4 regions of the Mesorhizobium sp. WSM4820 genome follow, and region 4 is predicted to be linked to each of the others. Evidence: predicted binding sites of a transcription regulator. Region 4 holds the regulator's gene; each other region holds the start of a gene.
What was found. Region 4 encodes PhoB, which activates phosphate uptake and scavenging genes when phosphate is short. Its sites were predicted from a motif close to TGTCATNNANCTGTCAT; they were not measured.
Positions count from the first base shown of each region.

Region 1: the regulator PhoB is predicted to act here: its motif matches at 2,403-2,419, upstream of AC0L2R_RS01750 (esterase-like activity of phytase family protein).
Region 2: the regulator PhoB is predicted to act here: its motif matches at 2,162-2,178, upstream of AC0L2R_RS26460 (alkaline phosphatase D family protein).
Region 3: the regulator PhoB is predicted to act here: its motif matches at 1,532-1,548, upstream of olsB (l-ornithine N(alpha)-acyltransferase).

Region 1 is NZ_JBVVQN010000001.1:345,101-349,157, reverse strand. Features, by position in the region: gene AC0L2R_RS01750 (esterase-like activity of phytase family protein) at 145-2,343, opposite strand; gene AC0L2R_RS01745 (glycoside hydrolase family 25 protein) at 2,494-3,510, opposite strand; gene AC0L2R_RS01740 (hypothetical protein) at 3,729-3,977, opposite strand.
Region 2 is NZ_JBVVQN010000019.1:100,983-105,039, reverse strand. Features, by position in the region: gene AC0L2R_RS26465 (hypothetical protein) at 1-247, shown strand, start outside; gene AC0L2R_RS26460 (alkaline phosphatase D family protein) at 522-2,090, opposite strand; gene AC0L2R_RS26455 (MFS transporter) at 2,368-3,651, opposite strand; gene AC0L2R_RS26450 (TetR/AcrR family transcriptional regulator) at 3,733-4,057, shown strand, end outside.
Region 3 is NZ_JBVVQN010000011.1:95,295-99,351, forward strand. Features, by position in the region: gene AC0L2R_RS18905 (response regulator) at 1-1,434, shown strand, start outside; gene olsB (l-ornithine N(alpha)-acyltransferase) at 1,612-2,487, shown strand; gene AC0L2R_RS18915 (trimeric intracellular cation channel family protein) at 2,581-3,213, opposite strand; gene grpE (nucleotide exchange factor GrpE) at 3,333-3,968, opposite strand.
Region 4 is NZ_JBVVQN010000018.1:6,138-10,194, reverse strand. Features, by position in the region: gene pstB (phosphate ABC transporter ATP-binding protein PstB) at 1-641, shown strand, start outside; gene phoU (phosphate signaling complex protein PhoU) at 677-1,384, shown strand; gene phoB (phosphate regulon transcriptional regulator PhoB) at 1,401-2,090, shown strand; gene AC0L2R_RS25255 (ROK family protein) at 2,222-3,469, opposite strand; gene xylF (D-xylose ABC transporter substrate-binding protein) at 3,736-4,057, shown strand, end outside.

The sequences.
Region 1 (4,057 bases), on a different contig from region 4:
CATGTCATCAACGAAAACAGCCGCAGCGAAGATTCTGCGGCTGTTGTCGGATTGTCCGTCAGGGAAAGAGTCGAGCGGCCGAAACGACCCCACCCCGATCCGCTTCGCGGATCGACCCTCCCCTCAAGGGGGAGGGAAACACCCTCAGTTCACGGCGCTGATGTTGCCCAGGCGTAAAAACAGCGTTTCGCCGGAAGAATCGTCGACGCCGTCATTGTCGGTGGCGACGAAGATGTCGCCGTTCTTGTCGATGGTGAACCCTTCGACCTTGTCGATGACATAGCCGTTGGTGGCTGATTTCAGGTCGCCGACGATGTCGCGCACCAGCGTCTTTTCGACCAACGGCAGGTCGCCACCAAGCTTGGCCGGTTTGAAGGCGTCGAGCGCCACCGAATAGATGCGCTTCACCTTGGCCAGGTCGCCGATCTGGTTGTCGCGTTCGAGGATGTAGAGCTTGCCGTCATGCGTGGTGATCTCCGACAGGCCCATCCAGCCAGCTTCGGTCGCTTCGAGCGGGTAGCGTACCGCCGACCATTCCTTGGCCTTGGGCTTGTAGGCCAAAAGCTTGACCTGGCCCTTGGGGTCGTCGGCCCATTCGCGCTGGACAGCCATCACCAGCGTCAGGTCGTCGCCTTCGCCGATCGCGGTGATGCCTTCGAGACCGAAGCGGCTCTGGTGGGCGAGCAGTTCCATCGGGAAGCCGATTTCCTGCTTGATCTCGCCCTTGTCGTCGACGCGCAGGATGGCGTGCGGGACGAGCTTTGCCGGATCGCCTTCATTGGCCAGCCAGAAGCCGCCTTCACCGTCGGCGACAAGACCCTCGATGTCGATCTTCTGTGCAGGGTGGCCATCACGCATGACGATGGTCTTGCCGGTGATCAGCGCCGGCGTCTGGGTTGCATCGATCTCGAAGATCGAGGGCGCGTTGGCGTAGAACGAGTCCGAGGCAGCGAACAGCTTGCCGACAGCGTCGCCGGCGGCGAGTGCTGAAAGCGCGCCCCAGCCGAGCGGCGTGCCGTCTGCCGTGGGCTTTGCCGTGATCATCGGGTAAGTGGCGGGACCCTCGGAGCGCTCGTAGATCATCACGTGCGAGCGGGCGAGCCCGTCCTCGACCAGGTCGGCCTCGTTGGCGGTGACCAGGAGATTGCGCGACGGGATCGCGACCAGGCCCTCCGGACTGATGCCGGACGGCAGGATCTGGACAAACCCTGGCTCCGCACCGGTGTCCTTGTAGACGCCGACAACGGAGCCACGCTCCGAAGCGACGAACAGCAGCCTGTCCTCGCCGAACGTGCCGGTCTCGAGACCTTCCGGCTCGACGCCCTTCTTGTTGCGGTCGTCGGGATAATGGCCGGCATTGGCGACCTGGTACTCGAAGGACGAACCGGATTCGTAGAGCACCTCGCCCTTCTTGCTGAAGATCGTGAAACCGCGCGAGCCGCCCTTGTAGTCGCCTTCGTTGGCGACGGCGAGGCGGTCATTGTCGAGCCATTTCACGGCGTCGGGCTCGCGCGCGACATTTTCGATCTTGCCATCGAAGGACAAGGCGCCGTTCTTCCTGGTGTCGATCTTGTCCAGCGTGGCGGAGCCTGCGGAGAAGTGGGTGACGATCGCAGCGGTTTCGGCGTTGACGATGGCGATGTGGTTGTTTTCCTGCAGCGTGACCGCGATCTCGCCGGCCTCGTTGAAGGCAACGAATTCCGGCTCGGGATCTTCCCCAGCGACTTCGGCAATGCCCGCCAGATTGACGGTCTTCATCGTCGCGCAATCAGGCTGGCCTTCGGCAAGCGTGAAAATCCTAAGGTCGCCCGCCGGCATCTGCGGAATTTCTCCGTCGTTCAGATCCTCGTCGCGCTCGTTCTCGATGGCGATGGCCAAAAACTTGCCGTCCTTGCTGAACGCCAGCGAGTCCGGTTGGCCGCCGAGGTCGCAAGTGCTTTCGATCGCCTTGGAGGCAAGATCGATAACGCTGAGGTTGCCCGAAGGCCTGGCTTTGCTTTCCGACGTGTTGACACCGGCCAGAACCTTGCCGCCGATGACCACAACCGAGGTCGGCTCGCCTGCTATCTTGACGATGCCGCCGGCCTTGGGCGCCTTGGGATCGGCGATGTCGATGAAGCCGACCGCACCGAGCGGGCTATCGGAATAAACCAGCGTCATGCCATCTTCGCTCGCCGTGATGATCTCGGACGAAGTCGGCGTGGTCCTCTCGACATCCGCAGGCAGGTTACCGGCGACTGCGAAGCTCGCGACCCGGTTGAACATCATGTCGGCATGGGCCGGCAGCGAAACCGAGGCAGCAAGCGCTGCCGTCAGGACGAAAAGCGCGGAATGGCGGGGCACGGGTGGCGTCTCCTGTTCGAATGGAAGCCACCTGATTGCGGGAGCGACATTTCAATGCGATGACGGATCGATGACACTTCCGCGACAGGCGGCCAGGTCCGTCAATATTCACCTCATGCTGGCCTGCGAATGGGCGCTTTCCTCGGCCGCCTACTCCGCCTCGGCCACCATCTGCCGCCCGCCAGCCCAGTTCCGCCAGGCTCTCTCGTCGCCGTGGAAGACGTTGAGGTCGATGCGGCCCCTCACCCCATGCGACAGGCCGGAGCCGGAATACTGCCAGAACACCCATTTGCGGCCGGGATAGACCTTTGACGGGTGCCGTGCCACCGCGCGCAGCCAGAATGGATAGTCCAGAAATGCGCCTCTGAGATTGTCGCGGTAGAAATCAGGCGCGGTGTAGATGATGGGCCGCTGGCCGTAGTGGCGCTCGAGCTTGTCCATGAACACCTGCATCTTCTCCAGCACCTTTTGCCGCGACGGCCGCCGCTTGCAGCTGGATTCGCCGTTCCACTCGACATCGATCACCGGCGGCAAGGCGCCCTCGACCCTCGGCACGTTGCGGATGAACCAGTCAGCCTGCTCACCAGCGGTGCGGCACCAGTAGAAGAAGTGATAGGCGCCGCGCTTGAGGCCGGCGGCGTCGGCATTGCGCCAGTTCTTCCTGAACATTGGGTCGAGGTGATCGCCGCCGTCGGTCGCCTTGATGTAGGCGAAGTTCGCGCCCTGCGCGCGCAGCTTCGCCCAGTTCACGTTGCCTTGCCAGCGCGAGACGTCGACGCCGTGAACGGCGAGGTGTCTGGGCGATGCCCTGCCGAAATTGATCGGCTTGGCGTCACGGAAACGATAGCGCTGGACCGGCTCGGCAAGGATCGGTGCTGCCCGTGCCAGCCGCTTCGGCGCCACCAGGGCAATCGGCTCGACGGGTGGCTCGATGCTTTCGGCAGGCTCCGGAGTGGCCATCGCCACAGTCTGCTCCGTCGCCTCCTCCGGCGCGAAGTCGGGTTCGACATTGGCAGCGCCGACCGACGCCACCGGCGCGGGCGGCCGCACAACCGAACTGGTCGTCTCGCTGGACGGCACTTGCAGCGCGTCGACGCCGGACGTGGACGTGCAGCCGGCAAGGCAAAGTGACGCGATCGAGAAGATGACGACGCCTGATAACCGCATCTGGACCTGTACGCAGAACACAACAGACCGAGGGCAAGACAACGCCGCCGGACAAACCAGTCCGGATTACTAACAAGAAATTACCAACAAAGTTTGAATCAAATTGTTAGGGCAGAGGGGCTGGGCAAGGCGCTCGCTCTATCACCGTAGCGGTGAGAGCCTGGAAACGCTGCAGGACCGAGAGGGCGCGAAGGATCGCGACGCCAGCAGGTCGCTGCCTAGCCGCACAACCATAGATTGTGACAGCTCTCGGCTACCATATGAGCGGGCGGGACGGAGCGGTCGGTGCCAAGGCGATCAGAGTTGGGGCGATCGGTGACGGGATTGACCGGCGCATCATCATCCCGGCGAACCTTTTCTTCGAGCAGCGAGCGAAGCTCGGCCGGCTGCACGCGGTCACGCTCCATCACCAGCTTGACCATCGGATCGCTCAAAAGCTCATCCAGGGTGTTAATTCTGTCGTTCATCCGTCGCCTCCTTCGACTGCCGACCCGCAGGCAATAGATAGGCGGCAATGATGGCTCGCCAATGACGCTTTGCCGGCTAT
Region 2 (4,057 bases), on a different contig from region 4:
AATCCTTGCATGGGCTGCCCTCGCCGTTCTGCTTGCGGCAGGCGTGGCACAGTCGGCCGCGACGTCGGAGGAGCCTGCCCTGCCGTCCGACACCCGAACGGCCGAGCAGTTGTTTGCCGACGCTCCCGATGGCGTCGACCCGGTGGTGACCGGGCCGGTTAGCGCCGCCTTCAAGCAGAGGCAGGAGGCTGCCAACTGCGACAGCGCTGTTTGGCCCAATATTCCGACCGTTTGCTATCCAGATTAGGACTGCTTTCCGCACATTGTCGGAAAGGTCGGATCGACCCTTCCTGAAGTTTTGCCAACGCCGGCGCAGCCCCTCATCCGCCTGCCGGTACCTTCTCCCCGTAAACGGGGGAGAAGCCCGCTGCGCGAAATGTCGGCTCTCCTTCTGCAACGTTCGCGATTAGCGAAATCTTGGATGCGGGCGACTTTCTCCCGTAAACGGGGAGAAATGCCCGGCAGGGCAATGAGGGGCAGCGCGACGTCACCCAGGATTGATACAAAGTGACCCAGTCCCCTCACGCCGAATGCACTGGGTCGAGCGTGACCTTGTAGAGTTCATTGTCGTCGCGATCCATCAGCCGCACCGTCATCTGTTCAGTGGCGCCATCGATGTCGACGAGGCCGAAGAACTGCAGGCCGGCCGAGGGTGGCAGGTTCTGCCCCTGCTCGGCGGTTGGCGCCTTGATGAATTTCAGCTCCGGGCCGAAGGTCATGTCGAAATCATTGGGTCCATAGGTGCCGGCATGGAGCGGACCCGAGACGAATTCCCAGAACGGATTGAAGTCCTGGAACTGCGCCTTGTCGGGATTGTAGTAATGCGCCGCCGTGTAGTGCACGTCGGCGGTCAGCCAGACGGTGTTGGTGATGCCGGCATTCTTTATGTAGCGAAGGAGGTCGGCAATTTCCAGTTCGCGGCCCTTGGCCGGGCCATTGTCGCCATTGCTGACGGCCTCGGCGCCGGCCTTGTTGGTGGCGTCGTTCCAGACGACGAGACCAAGCGGCATGTCGGCGGCGATGATTTTCCAGGTCGCGTTGGAGTTTGCCAGTTCGCGCTTCAGCCATTTCATCTGCTGTTCGCCGAGGACACGCGACTGCGGCGTCATCGTATCCTGCATGCCAGTACCGTTGGCGCCGCGATATGAGCGCATGTCGAGGAAGAACACTTCGAGCAGCGGCCCGTAGGCGATCTTGCGATAGACGCGGCCCGGTTCCGACGGCTCGTAGCGGATCGTCGTCATCTCGTGGAAGGCGCGTGCCGCGCGTGCCGCCAGCACATGGATGCTTTTTTCCGAGTAGCGGTCGTCGGCGCTCAGGTCCTTCGAATCCGACCAGTTGTTGACCACCTCGTGGTCGTCCCACTGGTAGAAGGTCGGGCAGATGGCGTTGAGCCCCAGCACGTTCCTGTCCATCATGTTGTACTTCCACTGGCCGCGGTACTCGTCCAGCGTCTCGGCAACCTTGCGCTTTTCGTCGATGAGGACCTTGTTCTTCCACTTGCTGCCGCCGGGAAGCTCGACCTCGTCCTTCATCGGGCCGTCGGCATAGATGGTGTCGCCGGAATGCAGGAAGAAGTCGGGCGTATGCTTGCCGATCGTGGCGTAGGTCTTCATGCCGGTGTCGTCGATGCCCCAGCCCTGGCCGGCGGTATCGCCCGACCAGGCGAAGCGGATGTCGCGTTTCGAGGCCGGCGCCGTGCGGAAGCGGCCGACGATCGGCTCGGAGACGGCGTTGATGTCGGCAAGATCGGCCGCGACCATGCGGTAGAAGATGTCCTGGTCGGAGGTGAGGTCGGTGAGCAGCCGCTTTACCGTGTAGTCGCTGGCCGGCGACGTATCGAGCGGCGCAAGGCGCAAGGGATTGGCGAAATTCTCCGTCGACGAGACTTCGAACATGACGCGCGAAGGGCGGTCGGTCCGCGTCCACACCACGCCGCTGGTTGCGTCGACATCGCCCGACTGGATGCCATGGGTGAAGGCGGGCCGCTGATTGGCGCGCGAATAATAGGGAAGCGCGAGGCCCGATACGCCGACGAGGCCGGCGGCGCTCGCCGACGTGACAAAAGCGCGGCGCGAAATCTTGTTCATGGCTGTCTCCTGGATGGCTTAAACGTCGCCGCCAAGGTCCCGCCTCAATGTTTCACGCACATCTCGAAACCATGAAGGTTTTCTGACGATCAACAGGCTGGCGAATCTCCCCCCTCGAGGGGGAGATTCGCCGAAGGCGACAGAGGGGGTCGTGTCGCGTGGAGCGCCAACCTCCTGCGTCTGCGATAAGGGGCCGAGCCCGGTCGGACCGACCCCTCTGGCCGCTTCGCGGCCATCTCCCCCTCAAGGGGGGAGATTAGCGCTCGGCAGTCACAGCTCAAGCCGCCTGCGGGTTCGGCTCGAAGGCCGGACGGCTGGTGTTGATCAACAGCGAGATGCAGGCTGCGGCTATTGCCGTCATGCCGGCGATGAGGAAGGCAAGTTCGTAATTGCCCTGCAATTCACGCATGGTGCCGCCGAAGAAGGCGGCCGCCGCTGCACCCACCTGATGGCCGGCGACGATCCAGCCGAAGACGATCGGCCCGCTGCGGTCGCCGAACGCCTCGTTCGACAGCCTGAGCGTCGGCGGCACGGTGGCGATCCAGTCCAATCCGTAGAGCACGGCGAAGATGATCAAGCTGGTCGACGAAAAGCCGGAATAAGGCAGATAGATCAGCGACAGGCCGCGGATGCCATAATAGACGCCGAGCAGCTTGCGCGGGTCGAAACGGTCGGTGAGCCAACCCGACAGCGTCGTGCCGATCAGGTCGAAGATGCCCATCAGCGACAGCAGGCCGGCGGCTTGCACCTGGCCGATGCCCATGTCGCCGCAAAACGCGATCAGGTGCGTTCCGACCAGTCCGTTGGTGGTGAAGCCACAAATGAAGAAAGTGGCGAACAGATACCAGAACACCCGCGTGCCGGCGGCGCGACGCAGCGTGCTGAGTGTGTGCATGAGGAAATTGCCCTGCGAGGCCGGCGGAACCGGCGGCACGTCGTCGGCCTCAGCGCCGTAGCGCACCATGCCGATTGAGGACGGCCGTTCCGGCACCAGCAGCCAGACCAGCGGCACCAGGCAGGCGGTGGCCACCGCAATGGCGATGGCGACAGGCTTCCAGCCGCCCGACTGGGCGAGCGCGGCGAGCAACGGCAGGAACACCAGCAGGCCGGTGGCGGCGGAGGCCGACATCAGCCCCATCACCAGGCCGCGATTGGTCTTGAACCAGCGATTGACGATGGTGGCGCCGAGCACCGTGGCGACCGCGCCGGAACCGACGCCGGAGAATACGCCCCAGGTGAGAAGCAGGTGCCACGGCTGGGTCATCAACAGGCTGAGCGCCGTAGAGCCCGACATCAGCACCAGCGACGCCAGCAGCGTGCGGCGCAGCCCGATCCGTTCCATCAGTGCCGCGGCAAACGGCCCGGTCAGGCCGTAGAGGAAGATGCCGATGGCCGCGGCGAGCGAGACGACATCGCGCCGCCAGCCGAAACTCTCCTCCAGCGGCAGCATCATGACGGCCGGCGCCGACCGCAGGCCCGCCGCGATCAGCAGGCACAGGAAAATGACGGCGACCACGACGAAAGCATAGCGCTGGCCAAACGGGCGGGATTGAGCTATCATGTTACTGACCGGTACGTTGCAATGCATGGGAGCATACGTACCGATCGGTAACATTGTCAAGCAGGCAACGGCACGTCCTAGATGAAAAGCATTGAACCAGCGATCAAAGCGGATGAACGGCCCCGCGCGGGCGAAAAAATCCTTCGCGTTGCCCGCGACCTGTTCTACCGGCAAGGCATCAGGGCGATCGGCGTCGACGAGATCGTGCGGCGCGCCGGCGTCACCAAGCCCAGCCTCTATCGCAGCTTTCCGTCCAAGGACGAATTGGCCGCGTCCTATCTGCGGCAATACGACCTCGAGTTCTGGGCCCGCTTCGACGCGGCGGTGGCTGCCCATCCTGGCGATCCGCGCGCGCAGATCGCCGCCTTCCTGACCCGCATCGGCAAACGCACGCAAAAACCCGACT
Region 3 (4,057 bases), on a different contig from region 4:
TCGCCGCAACAACGGACCTACGTCGGCGCCATCTCGACCTCGGCCAGCGCCCTGCTGGCGCTGATCGAGGATCTGCTCGACTATTCCAAGATCGAGGCTGGCCGCTTCGATCCCGAACCGCAGCCAATGTCGGTGCGCGAGATCGCCGACAACATCGTGGAACTCCTGGCAGCGCGTGCCTTCGCCAAGAACATCGGCCTTGGCTGCCATGTCGAACCCGACGTGCCGCAGATGATATCAGCCGATCCTGGAAGAGTCAGGCAGGTGCTGCTCAACCTCATCGGCAACGCCATCAAGTTCACCGACAGCGGCGGCGTGTTGGTGAGCATCGCTCGTGCCCGCACCGAAACCACCGACCGCATAGGCTTCACCGTCACCGACACCGGTCCCGGCCTGCACGAGGACGACTTGGAGCGCATCTTCGAGGAATTCGAACAGGCTGACGGCACGTCGACCCGCGCGCATGGCGGCGCCGGGCTCGGTCTTGCCATCTCCAGGCGCCTGGTGATCGCCATGGGCGGCACGATCTCGGTGTCGAGCCAGCTCGGCCAGGGTTCGGAATTCGTCTTCGAAATCCCCGCAATATCGGCCACCGAGCCGCCGCAGAGCCGTCGGGATGCGCTGTCAGGGCGGCGCGCCGTGATCCTGTCGAAGAACGCCGTCGAGGCCGACGCCATCGCCCGCACCATCCGCGCCAATGGCGGCAAGGTCGATCTCGCCGCGACGGCCGCCCAGGCAGCGTCCTTGGCCGAAGGCTGCGACGTGCTTTTGGTCGATGCGGCCATGGAGGAAGGCGACGGCAGGTTGCTCAAGCGCCTTCGCCAGAGCGGCTTTGCCGATTGCGAGGCGATCACACTGATCGCGCCAACCGACCGCGGCATGCTGGGCGAGTTCCGCGCCAGCGGCTACGCCACCTTTCTGGCAAGGCCGGTGCGTGGCGAAACGTTGCTTCGCGTGCTTTTGACCAGCAGCGTGCCTGCCCTCACCCAGCCGCAGCCGGAAAAGCGCGGCGCACCAACCGCCCGCGCCATTGGCGGCCGGCGGCGGGGCCTGTCCGTGCTGATCGCCGAGGATAACGACATCAACGCCATGCTTGCCCGTGCCACGCTGCTAAAGGCCGGGCATCGCGTGAAACTGGTCGGCAACGGCAAGGCCGCCGTCGAGGCCATCACCGGCACCGACCACAAGTACCGCTTCGACGTGGTGCTGATGGACCTGCACATGCCTGTCATGGACGGGCTGGACGCGATCGCCGCCATCCGCCGGCACGAGGAGGAAACCGCCGTGTCGCCGGTTCCGATCATGGTGCTGTCGGCGGACAGTCAGGAAACGACCCGCCACGCAGTGCTCGCCCATGGCGCCAGCGGCTTCGTCACCAAGCCGCTCGACCCCGACGCGCTTGTCCATGCGGTCGAGGGTCACGTGGCCGCTTGATCCGCCGGCTGTCCTTGCCTGGCTTACCTGCAGAACATAGCCGGTTGAAGGGTTGACCAGCCGACGAAGTATTGCCGGCAGGGCCGTATCACGGTACTGTCACAATCCTGTTGCACCTACGCCGTATCCCCGTGCCAAGAGGGATGGCTCGAAGGAGAATCACTCGTGCATACAGTTATGCCGGAATGTGACGCTCGGCCGAACGCCAGGGGTGCTTTGCTCACCGGGCGCAACGTCGATGCTGTCATAAAAGGCGAAGCGCTTGGCCGTATCGGCAACCTCGAAGTGCGGCTCGCACGCAACGAGGCCGAGATCGCCGCCGCGCAGGAAGTGCGCTACCGGGTGTTCTATGACGAGCTCGGCGCCAGGAAAACCCTGTTTCAGGTGCAGGACCGCCGCGACGCCGACCATTTTGATCCGCTCTGTGATCATCTGCTCGTCTTCGACACCTCGCTGTCCGGTCCCGAGCATCGCCGCATTGTCGGCACCTACCGCCTGTTGCGGCAGGAGATCGCAGCAGCGGCCGGCGGCTTCTATTCCGAGGGCGAGTTTGAGCTGACCAATCTTATCGCCCGCCATCCCGGCCAGCGTTTCCTCGAGCTCGGCCGCTCCTGCGTCTTGCCGGAATACCGCTCGAAGCGCACCATCGAGGCGCTCTGGCAAGGTATCTGGGCCTATATCAACCATTATGGGATCGGCGTGATGACCGGTTGCGCCTCTTTCCCCGGCACCGTGCCGGCGGCACACGCCGAAGCGCTGACCTATCTCGCCCATCACTGCCGGACGAATTCGGCCTGGGACGTGCGCGCCGTTGCCGGCCGCTACTGCTCCATGGATTTGATGCCGATCGAGGCGGTCAACGCCAAGGCCGCGATCGCGGCGATGCCACCGCTGGTCAAGGGCTATCTGCGCGTCGGCGCGCGCATCGGCGACGGCTGCGTCATCGACCGCGAATTCTCGACGGTCGATGTGTTCGTGGTGATGCCGGTCAAGGAGATCGGCGCCCGCTACGTCAGCTATTATGGCGGGGAAGCCCAGCGCTTCGCCGCCTGAGATTCCAATGAGTAGCGAATAGGGAGTAGCGAGTAGCGGGAGTTCCGCCAATTCGCTGCGGATCGTTGTGCCTATTCGCTACTCGCCCTCATTTCACGGAATATCTTCCGGCCGCCGGCCGGGCCGGCTCTTGTAGGACGGAAAGGCCCAGCCGAACTTAAGCGCGCCGCCACGCACGCAGAAAGCGGCTATGAAGCCCACCAGGCCCGAGGCGAGCGGCGGCAGTCCGGCGAGATCGCCTGTTGTAAACAGGATGGCGCCCGCAAGGGCGGCGGTGACATAGATTTCTGGTCTCAAGAGCACCGAAGCCTCACCGGCCAGCAGGTCGCGCAAGATCCCGCCGAACGTGGCGGTGAGCACGCCGGTAACAACGGACACGACCGGCGAGCCGGTGATGGCCAGGCCCTTGGCGGCACCCATCACCGAAAACGCGGCGAGGCCGACGGCGTCGAGCCAGAGCAGTAATTTCCAGCGGGATTCGAGACGGTGCGCCCCGAAAAAGACAAGCATCGCCACCACCGCGCAGATCAGCACATAGCCAGAGTTGGTAACCCAGAAGACCGGCAGATTGAGGATGACGTCACGAAACGTGCCACCGCCGATGCCGGTGACGCTGGCCAGGAACAAAAAGCCGATGATGTCGAGCTGCTTGCGCGAAGCGGCCAGCGCACCGGTCGCCGCGAAGACGGCGACACCGGCATAGTCGAGAAGCTCGATCGGGTTCAAGGGCATAGCGGAGTAGGAGAGCGGGTGAATAGGGATGTATGAATAGCACGAAGCCGGACGATTGGTACGGCTCCTTTACCCTACTGCCCCTACTGCTCCTACTGCCCTATTCCCTTAACTTACGCATCCTTCTCAGCTTGCTCGTTCACCGGCCCTGGCTCGACCGGCGCTTCACCAGCCACATGCTTGGGACCGCCCTTGGCAACGCCGACCATGGCCGGCCGCAGCACCCGCTCGCCGATCGAATAGCCGGGCTGCACGACCTGGACCACCGTGTTGGCCGGCACCTCCGGATTGGGCACCTCGAACATCGCCTGATGGAAATTCGGGTCGAATTTCTCGCCTTCCGGCTCGAGCTTCTTCACTCCGTGCCGCTCGAGCGCCGATAGCATGGCGCGCTCGGTGAGCTCGACGCCCTCGATCAGTGACTTCAAACCGGCATCACCCGACGCCTTGGACTCAGCCGGGATCGCATCCAGTGCGCGGCGCAGATTGTCCGATACCGACAGCATGTCACGGGCGAAATTGGCAACCGCATAGGCGCGTGCATCGTGCACGTCACGGGCGGTACGGCGGCGCAGATTCTCCATCTCGGCTGCGACGCGGAGCGCGCGGTCCTTCAACTCGTCGTTTTCCTTCAGCAGCCGCACAAGCGCTTCATAGTCGCCGTCGGCGCTGCCTTGCGTGTGTTCGGTGGCAGCCCCGGCCGTCTCGGCTTCATCGGGCGCGCGTTCGTCTTTTGCCTGGTCGCTCATCGCCGTTTCCCGTCATTTCAAATGATGTGGATTTTGTGCCCGATATCGAGGTTTGGCGGCCAAAAATCAAGGGGCAAGCGATACTGGAC
Region 4 (4,057 bases):
GCTGCGGCAAGTCGACGTTCCTGCGTTGCCTGAACCGAATGAACGACACCATCGATATCGCGCGGGTGAGCGGCAAGATCACGCTCGACGGCGAGGATGTCTACGACCCGAAAATCGATGTCGTCGAGCTGCGAGCTCGCGTCGGCATGGTGTTCCAGAAGCCGAACCCGTTTCCGAAGTCGATCTACGAAAACGTCGCCTACGGTCCGCGCATTCACGGCCTGGCCAGGACCAAGGCCGAGTTGGACGGCATCGTCGAATCGAGCCTGAAGAAGGCCGGCCTGTTCAACGAGGTCAAGGATCGCCTGCTCGAGTCGGGTACCGGCCTGTCCGGCGGACAGCAGCAGCGCCTGTGCATTGCGCGCGCCATCGCCGTGTCGCCGGAAGTGATCCTGATGGACGAGCCCTGTTCGGCGCTCGATCCGATCGCCACCGCCCGCGTCGAGGAACTGATCGACGAACTGCGCCAGAACTATACGATCGTCATCGTCACCCATTCGATGCAGCAGGCGGCGCGCGTGTCGCAACGCACGGCGATGTTCCATCTCGGCTATCTGGTCGAGGAGGGCGCGACCGACAAGATGTTCACCAACCCCGACGACAAGCGCACCCAGGACTACATCACCGGCCGGTTCGGCTGAGCGGTCCGGCGAATTTCGAACACGAGGACAGCACCATGGGTGAACACACCGTCGCATCTTTCGACGAGGAACTGGAGCACATCGACCGGCTGATCCGCGACATGGACGAGCTCGCCGCCGCAATGGTAGCGGCCTCGATCCGCGCGCTGCTTGCGTCGGACAATGCGATGGCGCAGCGCGTTGTCTCGGACGACGCCATCATGGATGCGCGGCAGCGCGAACTCGATGACAGCGCCATCACGCTGATCGCCAAGCGGCAGCCGATGGCGCAGGATCTGCGCGCCGTGGTTGGCGCAATCCGCATGGCTGGCGATCTCGAGCGCATCGGCGATCTGGCCAAGAACATAGCCAAACGGGTCAGCGCAGTCGGGCAGAGCGCGACGCCGCGTAATCTGTCGCACGGTATTGACGCGATGGCGGATCTCGTTCTTGTGCAGCTGCGCGGCGTGGTCGAGCACTATGTGTCGCGCGATGCCGGCGCGTTGAAGGAACTGCGCGCCGACGACCAGAAGATCGACGTGAAATACACGGCGGTTTTTCGCGAGCTCCTGACCTACATGATGGAGGATCCGCGCAACATCACCGCCTGCACGCACCTTCTGTTCTGCGCCAAGAATCTCGAGCGTATCGGCGATCACGTCACCAACATCGCCGAAAACGCCTACTTTGTCGTGACCGGGCAGCAATTGCCGGCGGATCGCCCGAAGCTCGACGAAACGACGATGTCGGCGCCGGCGACATGACAGGAGTGACCGGCCGATGATCGCGCCGCGCATCATGGTGGTGGAGGATGAAGAGCCGCTGGGCGTCCTCCTCCGTTACAATCTGGAATCCGAAGGCTATCAGGTCGAGGTGGTGACGCGCGGCGACGAGGCCGAAATCCGGCTGCAGGAAAACGTGCCCGATCTTTTGGTGCTCGACTGGATGGTGCCGGCGGTTTCCGGCATCGAGCTTTGCCGGCGGCTTCGGGTGCGCCCCGAAACCGAGCGGCTGCCGATCATCATGCTGACCGCGCGCGGCGAGGAGAGCGACCGGGTGCGCGGCCTTTCGACCGGAGCCGACGACTATCTGGTCAAGCCGTTCTCGACACCGGAATTCATGGCCAGGGTCAAGGCGCTGCTGCGCCGCGCCAAGCCGGAAGTGCTGTCCAGCGTGCTCAAGGTCGGCGACATCATGCTCGATCGTGAATCGCACCGGGTCTATCGCAAGAAGAGCGAGATCCGGCTCGGGCCGACCGAATTCCGGCTGCTCGAATTCATGATGCGGCACCCGGGTCGGGTCTTCTCGCGCAGCCAGTTGCTCGACAATGTCTGGGGCGAGACGATCTACATCGACGAGCGCACTGTGGACGTCCATGTCGGCCGGTTGCGCAAGGCGGTCAACAATGGTCGCATGCCCGATGTCATCCGCACCATCCGCGGCGCCGGCTATGCGATCAGGGAAGACTAGCTGATACCTGCGCTTCCGGCGTACCCCAAAGTACGCTCCGCTCCGGATCTCGGAACCCACCATTCTCGACTCGGCCTGACCTGAATCTCAACACACCCCAAGTCGCGACCCGGGAATCCCTGCCTTCGGATTCAAGCCACGTTCTTTCCGACCGAGCCGGCTCGTGCCTGGATGCTCGGCGCGAAAATCTCCTGATCGACGAAGCTCAGCGCCCGCATGGCGCAGCCTTCGCGGATCAGCGGCAACTCATTCGGCTCGGTGTCGAAGGAAATCGAACCCGAATGCTGGCCGCCGGCGGTCTGGGCGATGGCCTCGCGCAGCGCCGGCTCGATCAGGTCGAAGGCGGCAGCGCTGGCGCCGACCATGGCCACCGGCGCCGGATCGATCAGCGCAAACAGGCTGCCGAGCCCGAAGCCGAGCGCCTCGCCGGCCTTGCGGTAGGCTTCGCGCTCCGGTCCGTCCGTCTCGCGCGCCCGGGCCGCCAGTGCCCGCATCTCGGCGTCGCTGACATCGGCGACCGGCTCTGCGTTCTCGCTCAACAGCCTTGCGTTGCGCCAGATGGCGTAGTTGCCGGCATAAGCCTCGACGCAGCCGCGCCGCCCGCAGCGGCAAAGCGCGCCGCCCGGCCGATGGATCATGTGGCCGAATTCGCCGCCCGAGGAGTGGGTGCCGGTGAACAGCTCGCCCTTCAGCACCAGCCCCATACCGATGCCGTGCGAGAGCAGGATGGCGATGAAATCATCGCGGTAGCGATCCGGGTGGCGCCAGCGCAGCGCCACGGCCATCATGTTGCAGTCGTTCTCCATGATGGCCGGGATGCCGAACTCGCGTTCCAGAATGTCGGCGAAGGCGATGTTCGTCTGCGGCGTGATCGGCGACCACAACATGGCGCGCGCATGGGAATCGGTGATGCCCTGGATTGCCAGCGCGATGCGGGCGACGCTTTGGACATCGAGGTCGGGATCTTCGAGCCGGCGTCGGACGATGGCGACACATTCGCCGATCAGCGCGTCGCGCGACATGGTCAGCGTGTCCAGCCGGCGCTGGTCCTCGGCGACCACTTGTCCGGCATAATCGATGACGGCGACCGACAGGAAATTCAGCGACAACACGACGGCCAACACCGCAGCGGCTTGCGGATTGAGGCTGAGGCCGACCTGCGGCCGGCCGCGTTTCAGCGAAACCGTCTCGCTCGCCTTGCTCTCGGCCAGGATGCCTTCCTGGATCAGGTCGGCAGAGATCGCCGATATGGTCGAATGGCTGAGGCCGGTGGTCGCGGCGATCTCGGTCCGCGACGGCTGGCCTGCCCGGCGCACGGCCGAAATCACCATCGCCCGGTTGCGCCGGCGCAGATCGTCATGACGGATTCCCACCGACATTTTTGTTTCCTCCTCACCGCCGCGGCCGCTCATGAATCGGAAGCCGTCGGTAATGTCCGACAAATACTGGCAGAAGCAGAAGGGGCTGTCATTATTTATTCCGAGCCTCGAAAAAAAGACCGACAGGACGTCAAAATCCATCAGAATTGGTGTTGACAGTGCTTCGGCGTTGGACCAGTATTTTTTCGAGGCTCGAAAAAATAGGAGCCTTTGTGCCGGCCTTCGGGCCAGTTGGTCGCGCCCTACGCGGCGCAGGGAGGAATATCATGAAGAGATTCGCAGCCGCCATTCTGGCGGGGGTCGCCATGTCGCTGACGCTCGCGTCGGCCGCGCAGGCCAAGGATAAGGTCATTGGCGTTTCGTGGTCGAACTTCCAGGAAGAGCGTTGGAAGACCGACGAAGCCGCCATGAAGGCGGCGATCGAGGCCGCCGGCGACAAATATATTTCCGCTGACGCACAGTCCAATCCCGGCAAGCAGCTGACCGACGTCGAGAGCCTGATCTCGCAGGGCGCCAACGCGCTGATCATCCTTGCGCAGGATGCCTCGGCCATCGGTCCGGCGGTGCAGAAGGCGCTGGACGAAGGCA